Regions from separate parts of the Streptomyces sp. NPDC006872 genome, predicted to be linked through region 2. Evidence: riboswitches for the same ligand, from Rfam matches in the RefSeq annotation. Region 2 holds a riboswitch; the other holds the start of a gene.
What was found. Region 2 has a riboswitch for cobalamin ahead of ABZ725_RS32405 (CbtB-domain containing protein). Riboswitches for the same ligand answer to the same signal wherever they lie in the genome.
Positions count from the first base shown of each region.

Region 1: it holds a riboswitch for cobalamin, as region 2 does, so the genes downstream of both, metE (5-methyltetrahydropteroyltriglutamate--homocysteine S-methyltransferase) here and ABZ725_RS32405 (CbtB-domain containing protein) in region 2, are expected to answer to the same signal.

Region 1 covers NZ_JBEYIL010000002.1:777,997-782,742, reverse strand. Annotated here, with positions in the region: gene ABZ725_RS08490 (amidohydrolase family protein) at 1-919, shown strand, start outside; gene ABZ725_RS08485 (hypothetical protein) at 950-1,180, opposite strand; gene ABZ725_RS08480 (hypothetical protein) at 1,289-1,891, shown strand; cobalamin riboswitch at 2,023-2,253, shown strand; gene metE (5-methyltetrahydropteroyltriglutamate--homocysteine S-methyltransferase) at 2,420-4,738, shown strand.
Region 2 covers NZ_JBEYIL010000012.1:133,989-138,734, reverse strand. Annotated here, with positions in the region: gene ABZ725_RS32420 (SGNH/GDSL hydrolase family protein) at 1-165, shown strand, start outside; gene ABZ725_RS32415 (acyl-CoA dehydrogenase family protein) at 254-1,432, opposite strand; gene ABZ725_RS32410 (CbtA family protein) at 1,606-2,367, opposite strand; gene ABZ725_RS32405 (CbtB-domain containing protein) at 2,393-2,614, opposite strand; cobalamin riboswitch at 2,650-2,807, opposite strand; gene ABZ725_RS32400 (hypothetical protein) at 2,876-3,292, shown strand; gene ABZ725_RS32395 (histidine phosphatase family protein) at 3,289-3,852, shown strand; gene ABZ725_RS32390 (ferredoxin) at 3,900-4,274, opposite strand; gene ABZ725_RS32385 (DUF6479 family protein) at 4,430-4,746, shown strand, end outside.

The sequences.
Region 1 (4,746 bases), on a different contig from region 2:
CCTGGAGCTGATGGACCTGCTGCGGGCCGAGACGGCGATCCTCTCCGTCTCCACCCCGGGCGCCGGCTTCCTCACCCACCCCGGCGAGGCCGCCGGTCTGGCCCGACGGCTCAACGACCACTCGGCGTCCGTCGCCGCCGAACACCCCGACCGCTTCGGGTGGTTCGCCACACTGCCCATGCCCGACATCCACGCGTCGGCGCAGGAGGCGGAGCGGGCCCTCACCGAACTCGGGGCGGACGGGGTCACCCTGCTCGCCAACAACCAGGGCGTCTACCTGGGCGCCGAGGGCCAGGACTCACTGTGGCGAGTGCTCGACGAGCACGGCGCCGTCGTCTTCGTCCACCCCGCCGAACTCCCCGCACCCGCCGTCGACGGAATCCCCCCGTTCGCCGCCGACTTCCTCCTCGACACCACCCGCGCCGCCTACCTCCTCGTCCGCAACGGCATCCCGCGCCGCTACCCGAACATCCGCTTCGTCCTCAGCCACGCCGGCGGCTTCGTCCCCTACGCCTCCCACCGCATGGCCGTCGCCATCGCCGCCGACACCGGACGCAGCCCTCTCGACACCCTGGACGACCTGCGCGGCTTCTACTACGACACCGCCCTCTCCGCCAGCCCCGCCGCCCTGCCCACCCTGCTCGCCTTCACCCGCCCCGGACACGTCCTGTTCGGCAGCGACTGGCCCTTCGCCCCCGCCCCCGCCTCCCAGTACTTCGCCAACGGACTGGACAGCGGCGTGGACCCCCGCACCCTCGCAGCCGTCAACCGCACCAACGCCGAAGCCCTCTTCCCCCGCCTGGCCACGAACCCGCCCAGGCGGGCATCTGCCCGGCCGCTCCCGGTGCGGCTGCGCCAGTCCGCCCAACGGGCCGGCGCCCGCCTCTTCTACAAGCTCATCCAGCCCGGAACCAACTGAGAGCCGGACCGGCACCCGCGGAACGCCGTTCTAGCGGCCGCGGTTCAGCAGGAGCCCGACTGCCGGGCGGCAGGGGCGGCCCAGATCGGCGCATCGCCTCTCGAAGTCGGGCGGGAGCCGGCCGCGTCCGAGCAGTCCGGGGTGGGCGGGGAACGCTGTGACGGCGGCCAGGACGAACAGCAGGGACGCCCAGGGCGTGTGGAGCTGGACTGTCGTCTGCTGTCCGTTGTGGATGTTGCGGAAGCTCTGACGTACCGTCAACTACTGGTGTGTCGTGGCCACTTTACTGACCGGGTAGGGCAATTGGCGGCAACCGGTGGTCTACTGAGGTACATGCCCCTTATGGACGATGAGCGGGAAGCTCTCATCATGGGTGCGGTCATCGCGGGAGGCGGGTCGGCGATCCTCCTCGTCGGCGGGCTCATCTGGGGATTCCCGTGGCAGGTGATCCTGCTCGTTGTGGCTTTCACGGTCGTGCTCGGGGTCGCGCTCTCCGCCATGACGTTGGCCGAGGTACGGCGTGACGCGGAGCGGCAGGCGCGCAGCCGCGCGATGCTGGCCGCGTGGGCGGGCCGCAACGGAGGACGTTGCGAGATCGACTTGGCCGCGCTCACCGCCGACGGGGAGGAGTGGAAGCTGCCGGCGAGCCCGCTCTTCCGCGGCGAAGTGCTGGCCGTGGTGCACCGGGACGGTGTCGAAGTGGGCATCGCCTGCTTGATCGTCGACGAAGGCCTCGAGGGGGGAAACAGCTGGTACACGGCGATCCTGGTCCGTCTCGCCGAGGAGCGGCCGCCGGCCCGACTGCGCCGCCGGGAGATACACCGACTGGATCTGCCGCAGGGCGTGGAATCGGTGGAGATCGGTCGCCAGGAGCTGTGCGTGCGGTACGCGGGCTGGCCTGATGCGTCACCGGTGCTGGACACGCGGGTCGACGCAGCCGTCCGCCTGGCGGCGAGCCTGCAGGGGGCGTGACAGGGCTCCAGCCTCGGGGAGGCGCGGGGGGGCGCTTCCCTCCCCCGGGCCGTTCCACACACGTCCGCCATGTGGCTCACCCCACCATCCGAATGCCGGACACCATGGGCCGCATCCCTGAAGGCCGCCGTACGGTGGCTGGTGCAGCTGGTTCGCCCCGTCCGCCAGGCGGGATGCGTCGCAAGAGGGAACCCGGTGGGAATCCGGGACTGCCCCGCAGCGGTGAGCGGGAACGACCGCCGTCATACGCACTGGGTCCACGAAGGGCCTGGGAAGCGACGGCCAGTAGGTGTCTCGTACGACTTCGTACGACCAAGACGTGCCCGCGAGTCCGAAGACCTGCCAACTGCCCGCACACGAACCACTCGTGCGCGGACATCCCGGTGACCTCGTGGGCGGGTCGGCGTACATACCGGACGGACGACTGCGCCGTACCCTGCGCAGTCGGTCGCCGTCCGGTTCGTCACCCCTTCGCGCTCGCGTCCCGTCGCCGGGATCTCAGGGATTCGTCTCGCGAAGGAGATCTCCGTGACCACCAAGCCCGCAGCCGCGGCAGCACGGGCCACCGTGTACGGCTACCCCCGCCAGGGCCCGAACCGGGAACTGAAGAAGGCCATCGAGGGCTACTGGAAGGGCCGCATCACCGCCGACGCCCTCCGGACCGCCGCCGCCGAACTGCGTGCCGGCAACTGGCGGCAGATCGCCGAGGCCGGCATCCACGAGGTGCCCACCGGTGACTTCTCGTACTACGACCACGTCCTGGACACCACCGTCATGGTCGGCGCGATCCCCGACCGCCACCGGGCGGCCGTCGAAGCGGACGCCCTGGACGGCTACTTCGCCATGGCGCGCGGTACCCAGGACGTCGCGCCGCTGGAGATGACCAAGTGGTTCGACACCAACTACCACTACCTCGTCCCCGAGTTGGGCCCGGACACGGTCTTCACGACCGACTCCACCAAGCAGGTCGCCGAGTTGGGCGAGGCCCTGGCCCTCGGACTCACCGCCCGTCCCGTCCTGGTCGGCCCGGTCACCTATCTGCTGCTGGCCAAGCCCGCCCCCGGCGTGCCGGCGGACTTCGACCCGCTGACCCTGCTGGACCGTCTGCTCCCGGTGTACGCCGAGGTCCTCGCCGACCTGCGGGCGGCGGGCGCGGAGTGGGTGCAGTTGGACGAGCCCGCCCTCGTCCAGGACCGCACCCCGGCCGAGCTGAACGCCGCCGCCCGCGCCTACCGCGACCTCGGGGCCCTCACCGACCGGCCCAAACTGCTGATCGCCTCCTACTTCGACCGGCTGGGCGAGGCCCTGCCGGTCCTGGCCAAGGCGCCCGTCGACGGGCTCGCCCTGGACTTCACCGACACCGCCGCAGCCAATCTCGACGCGCTGGCAGCCGTGGGCGGGCTGCCGGGCAAGCGTCTGATCGCCGGTGTCGTCAACGGCCGCAACATCTGGATCAACGACCTGTCGAAATCCCTCGCCCTGCTCGGCACCCTGCTCGGCCTGGCCGACCGGGTCGACGTGGCCGCCTCCTGCTCCCTGCTGCACGTCCCCCTCGACACGGCCTCCGAACGGGACGTCGACCCGCAGATCCTGCGCTGGCTCGCCTTCGCCCGGCAGAAGACCGCCGAGATCGTCACCCTCGCCAAGGGGCTGACCCACGGCACCGGTTCCCTCTCGGCGGAACTGACCGCGAACCGGTCCGACCTGGCCTCCCGGATGAACTCCCCCGTCACCCGCGACCCTGCCGTCCGGGCCCGCGCCGAGGCCGTCACCGATGCCGACGCCCGCCGCTCCCAGCCCTACGCCGAACGGGCCGCGGCCCAGCGCACCCACCTCGGCCTGCCGCTCCTGCCGACCACCACCATCGGCTCCTTCCCGCAGACCGGCGAACTGCGCACCGCCCGCGCGGACTTGCGGGCCGGCCGGATCGACACGGCCGGCTACGAGGAGCGGATCAGGGCCGAGATCCAGGAGGTGATCGCCTTCCAGGAGAAGACCGGCCTGGACGTCCTGGTGCACGGCGAGGCCGAACGCAACGACATGGTCCAGTACTTCGCCGAACAGCTCACCGGCTACCTCGCCACCCGGCACGGCTGGGTGCAGTCCTACGGCACCCGTTACGTCCGCCCGCCGATCCTGGCCGGCGACGTCTCCCGCCCCGAGCCGATCACCGTGCGCTGGACGACCTACGCCCAGTCCCTCACCTCACGCCCGGTCAAGGGCATGCTCACCGGCCCGGTCACCATGCTCGCCTGGTCCTTCGTCCGCGACGACCAGCCCCTCGGCGACACCGCCCGCCAGGTCGCCCTCGCCCTGCGCGACGAGGTGAACGACCTCGAGGCCGCCGGGACCTCGGTCATCCAGGTCGACGAACCCGCCCTGCGCGAGACGCTGCCGCTGCGCGCCGCCGACCACCCCGCCTACCTCGCATGGGCGACGGAGGCGTTCCGGCTGACGACGAGCGGCGTCCGTCCGGACACCCAGATCCACACCCACATGTGCTACGCCGAGTTCGGCGACGTCGTCCAGGCCATCGACGACCTCGACGCCGACGTCATCAGCCTGGAGGCCGCCCGCTCCCATATGCAGGTCGCCCGCGAACTCGCCGCCCACGGTTACCCCCGCGAGGCCGGCCCCGGCGTCTACGACATCCACTCCCCGCGCGTCCCGAGCGTGCAGGAGGCGGCCGAACTGCTGCGCACCGGCCTCAGGGCCATCCCCGCCGAACGGCTGTGGGTCAACCCCGACTGCGGTCTGAAGACCCGCGCCTGGCCCGAGACCCGCGTGTCCCTGGAGAACCTCGTCGCCGCCGCCCGCACGGTCCGCGGCGAGCTGACCGTGTCCTGACCGACCGT
Region 2 (4,746 bases):
CAGGCCGCCGGGGCGACGTACGTCGACACGTACGCCCCGTCCGCCGGACACGACGCCTGTTCCCCTGCCGGCACCCGTTGGATCGAACCTCTCCGGCCCAGCAGCCCGGCAGCCGTCGTCCACCCAACGAACACGGTGAACGAGGCATGGCCACCGCCGTCCTGAGCGCCATGAGGAACTGACGACACCCCAGCAGGACATAAGCCGCGGGTCACCGGCAGGGAGCCAACTGTAAATCCTCGTCACAAGCAGGCTAACGCCGTACCCGCGGCATCCCCAGCCCTATCCACGAGATGATCTCCCGCTGGATCTCGTTGTTGCCGCCGCCGAAGGTGAAGATCACGGCGGAGCGGTAGCCCCGTTCGAGCTCGCCGTGCAGCACGGCGCCCGCGGAGCCCTCCTGGAGTGCGCCGGGGGCCGCGACGATCTCCAGCAGCCAGGCGTAGGCGTCCCGGCGGGCCTCGGAGCCGTAGACCTTGACGGCGGAGGCGTCCTGGGGGGTGAGGGTGCCGTTCTGGAGGGCGCCGACCATCTGCCAGTTCAGCAGCTTGAGCGCGTCGAGCTTCACATGGGTCTGGGCCAGCCGGCGGCGCACCCAGGGCAGGTCGACGACCCGGCGGCCGTCGGCGAGCTTGGTCTCCGTCGCCCAGCGCTGCACGTCGTGCAGGGCGCGGATGGCCATCGTGCCGTGCGCGGCGAGGGTCACGCGCTCGTGGTTGAGCTGGTTGGTGATCAGCCGCCAGCCCTGGTTCTCGGGGCCGACCCGCCGGGAGACCGGGACCCGGACGTTCTCGTAGTAGCTGGCGGTGGTGTCGTGCGAGGCGAGGGTGCGGATGACCGTGCAGGAGTAGCCGGGGTCGGCGGTCGGCACCAGGAGCATGGTGATGCCCTTGTGCGGCGGGGCCTCGGGGTCGGTGCGCACGGCGAGCCAGACCCAGTCCGCGGTGTCGCCGTTGGTCGTCCAGATCTTCTGCCCGTTGACCACGTACTCGTCGCCGTCGCGTACCGCACGGGTCTTGAGGGCGGCGAGGTCGGTGCCGGCGTCGGGCTCGCTGTAGCCGATGGCGAAGTCGATCTCACCGGCGAGGATCTTCGGCAGGAAGTCCGCCTTCTGCTCGTCCGTGCCGTACCGCATGATCGTCGGCCCCACGGTGTTGAGCGCCATCAGCGGCAGCGGCACGCCGGCCTGGGCGGCCTCGTCGAAGAAGACGAACTGCTCGATGGGCGTGAGGCCCCGGCCGCCGTACTCCTTCGGCCAGCCGACGCCGAGCCAGCCGTCCGCGCCGAGCCGGCGGATGGTCTTGCGGTAGAAGCGTTTCGCGGCGACCGGGTCGATGTGCCGGGCGTAGGCGTTGGCCGGCACCAACTCGGCGAAGTAGGCGCGCAGTTCGGTGCGCAGCCGCAGCTGCTCGGGCGTGTGGTCGAGGTGCACGGCGCCTCCTGGCTTCCCAAGGCCGGTGTCCGGACGGTGCTTCCCGAGGCCGGTGTCCGGACGGTCCTGACGGCGCACACGGTAGAACGTGTTCCAGAAATTGGGAATGGGGAGCGCGACGCCAGAAGGGCCCCGGAGCGGAAGCGCTCCGGGGCCCTTCGACCGTGCGGTGATCAGTGAGGTACCGGAGTCGGCTGGGCCGTCACCGCCGGCTTCCTGGCGGCCTCGGGGGCCAGCAGGCGCTCCGCGAGCACCCCGAAGACCAGCCCGAAGGCGGTCCACAGGGCTGCCTGCACGGCGAGGGCGGCAAGCCGGTACTGCCACAGCAGGGTGGCCGGGAAGTCCGCCGGAGCCTCGTTGAACGACGGCAGGAAGGCGTACGCCAGACCCACGACGAGGACGAAGAACCCGCCCGCCGCCAGCGTGGCGTTCCAGTTGCCCAGGCGCGGCGCGAGACGCCTGCCCAGGACGACGGCGCCGACCGCCAGCAGCACACTGAGCACGACCATCAGGAAGTACAGCGTGGTGCGCTGGTTGAGCGTGTCGGGATCCCCGACGGCCGGCGGGTTGGCGGGGTACTTCAGGAACGGGACGACGTACACCGAGACCAGCCCGGCGCCCGCCAGGAGCAGCGCGCTCGCGCGCGGCCCGAAGCGGCCGATCCGGCCGAGCGCGAAGCAGTACGCCAGGGCCGCGATGCCGCCGAAGGCGACTCCGTAGACGAGGACCCCGGTGGACAGGCCCGCGGTGGACTGCAGGGTGCGGCTGACGAGTTCCTCGCCGCCGTGCTCGTGGGCGTGCGCCTCCTCGAAGGCGATCGCCTCGTCGACGCGCGGTTCGCCCAGGAAGTAGGCGACGAAGAGGGCCACCAGGCCCGCGGCGAGTCCCGCGAGCATGCCACGGACCAGGAGGTTTCTGACAGTTGCGGAGTTCATGAGCGGATGCGCTTCCTCTTCGCTGTCAGTGGCAGGGGAAGCCGAGCAGGTGGCGGGCGTCGTGCACCCACTCGTGGACGCCCTCGCCGGACACCACGGACGTGGCGCCCTGTTCGGCGCCGACGAAGTACAGCAGGACCAGCATCAGGATGCCGAAGAAGACCGCCCACGGGACGATCGCCCCGATCGGCAGCTTCTCGGGGAGGGCGGTAGGGGTAGCGCTCGGCTGGACGGCGGACTGCGCCATGGCAGGACCTCCTGGGGGAACTCGCGTCCCGGCTCGGTGGTGCACAGGACGACGGTGCGGGTCTGACTCACCCGGCCCGCACCTGAGATGGGGGCCCGGCACACAGTGGCGCGACCGTGCCGGGCTTCCACCGGCTTCCGCTTGTCCGTCGTCGATGTCGATTTCGTCGAGGACCGTACCGCGAAAGTGCAGTTCCGGCCAAGGGCGCATGGACGGGGTACGGGAGCGGGACCGCCGGCCCGTCCGGCAGGATGACCTCCCATGACGGGTGAGGAACCGAGGGCGCCGCTCGGACGCACCGGGCTGGAGACCGCCGAGCACCCGCAGGTCGAGAACGTGCCGCCGACCCGCGCCGCCCGGCACCGGATCGCCTCGGCAGCGGCTTCCGCGACGGTCGCCGCACCGGCGGACCGACCCGTTGAGGTCGACGAGGCCGACGAGCAGTGGCACCGACTCGCCGTCCAGAGCGGCCTGTTCGACGAGGACGGCGTGCGCCTTCGCGAGGAGGTCGGGCACCGGGCCGCGACGGACCAGCGGCTGTCCACGGCCTCGACCTCGGGGCCTCGGCCTCGGCCGTACGACTGCTCGACGACCCGCACAGTCACATCCGTGACGCGGCCGACCGACGCCCGCGACTGCCCGCCCGGGTACCGAGCACGAGAGAAAGGCCTCGCATGACGAGCAGGCTGGTCCTGGTCTCCCCCGCACTCACGGCCGCCCTGCGCGAGGCGCGGTTCGACGACGGCGGTCCGCTCGACGACGTCGGGCTGCGGCAGGCCCGGGCGGCCGCCGGGACGCTGCCGACGGCCGAGCGCGTCTGGACGTCCCCCACCGTGCGCTGCCGCGAGACGGCCGCCGCACTGGGCCTCGACGCCGTGGACGCGCCCGGGCTGGCGGCGCTGGACGCGGGCCGCTGGCGGGGCGAGGCACTGGCGGACGTGGGGGCTCGGGAGCCGGACGCGCTGGCCGCGTGGCTCACGGACCCGGCGGCCGCGCCGCACGGCGGGGAGTCGGTGCGGGCGGTGTGCGAACGGGTGGCCGCCTGGCTGGACACGGCCGCACTGCAGCCGGGGCGGACCGTGGCCGTCGCCGAGCCCGAGGTCGTCCGGGCCGCGGTGGTGCGGGCGCTGGGAGCGCCGGAGTCGGCGTTCTGGCGCACCGACGTCCCGCCGCTGACGGCCGTGGAGCTCAGCGGCCGGTCGGGGCGCTGGAACGTACGGATGGGCCGCCCCCTGTGAGGCGCCCGCGGTGAGGGCGTTTGCGGTGAGGGCGTCTGCGCGCGGTCTCAGACCAGCGTGCCGATGAAGTCCGTGCAGGTCGCGGCGCAGGCGCGGCAGGCGGCCGCGCCCTCCTCGGCTCCCGGGTGCTTGTCGAAGGCGTGGGCGCACTCCAGGCAGACGGTCCGGCACCACTCCAGTTGGGCGCGGATGCCGGCCTCGTCCATCCGGCTGTCCTCGGACAGCACCCGGCAGGTCGCGTCGCACACCTCCGCGCACATGATGCCCTTGCGTCGCACGAGTTCGTCTCGTTCGGTCCCGTCCGGGTCCACGTGGCTCGCCCGCAGCGCACAGGCTCGCGCACATTCGGTGCACGCCTGGGCGCAGGCGAAGCGGTCCTCCAGGAATCGGAAGAGTTCCTGTTGGGATGTCGTCGAAGTCACCCCCGGCGGGTAGCCGGGAAGGGCGGCGCCAAACCCGCCCGGCGGCGACATCTGTGCCGGACGCCATGCGTGAGGTTCCGTCGACGGGGAGTCACGGCCCCGGAATGGTCCCGGAATGGCGGGTTCATGACCCGTTACGGGGGTATTCGGCTGATATGACTACCGCAAGCATGCAGCTGGCCGCCGCGAGCGGCCTGCTCAGCCTCGTGATGTTCGTCGTCGGCATGGCCGTGCTGGCCGTGCTGGCCGGCGGCTTCTGGCTGGGCGCGCGTGTCAAGTCGCGCGAGCCGGACCGGCCGCGTCCCGAGGAGCAACCGCAGCTGCCGCCGGGCGGCGCGGTGCGTGAGATCCGCGAGAACCGCGAGCCCGACGAGGTCCCTCGGACGCCGAAGGGGGGCCGTCCCCTCACCCCGTACGAACTGAGCAACATGCAGACCCGGGCGAGCACGGACCAGAAACGGCCGCGCTGGAG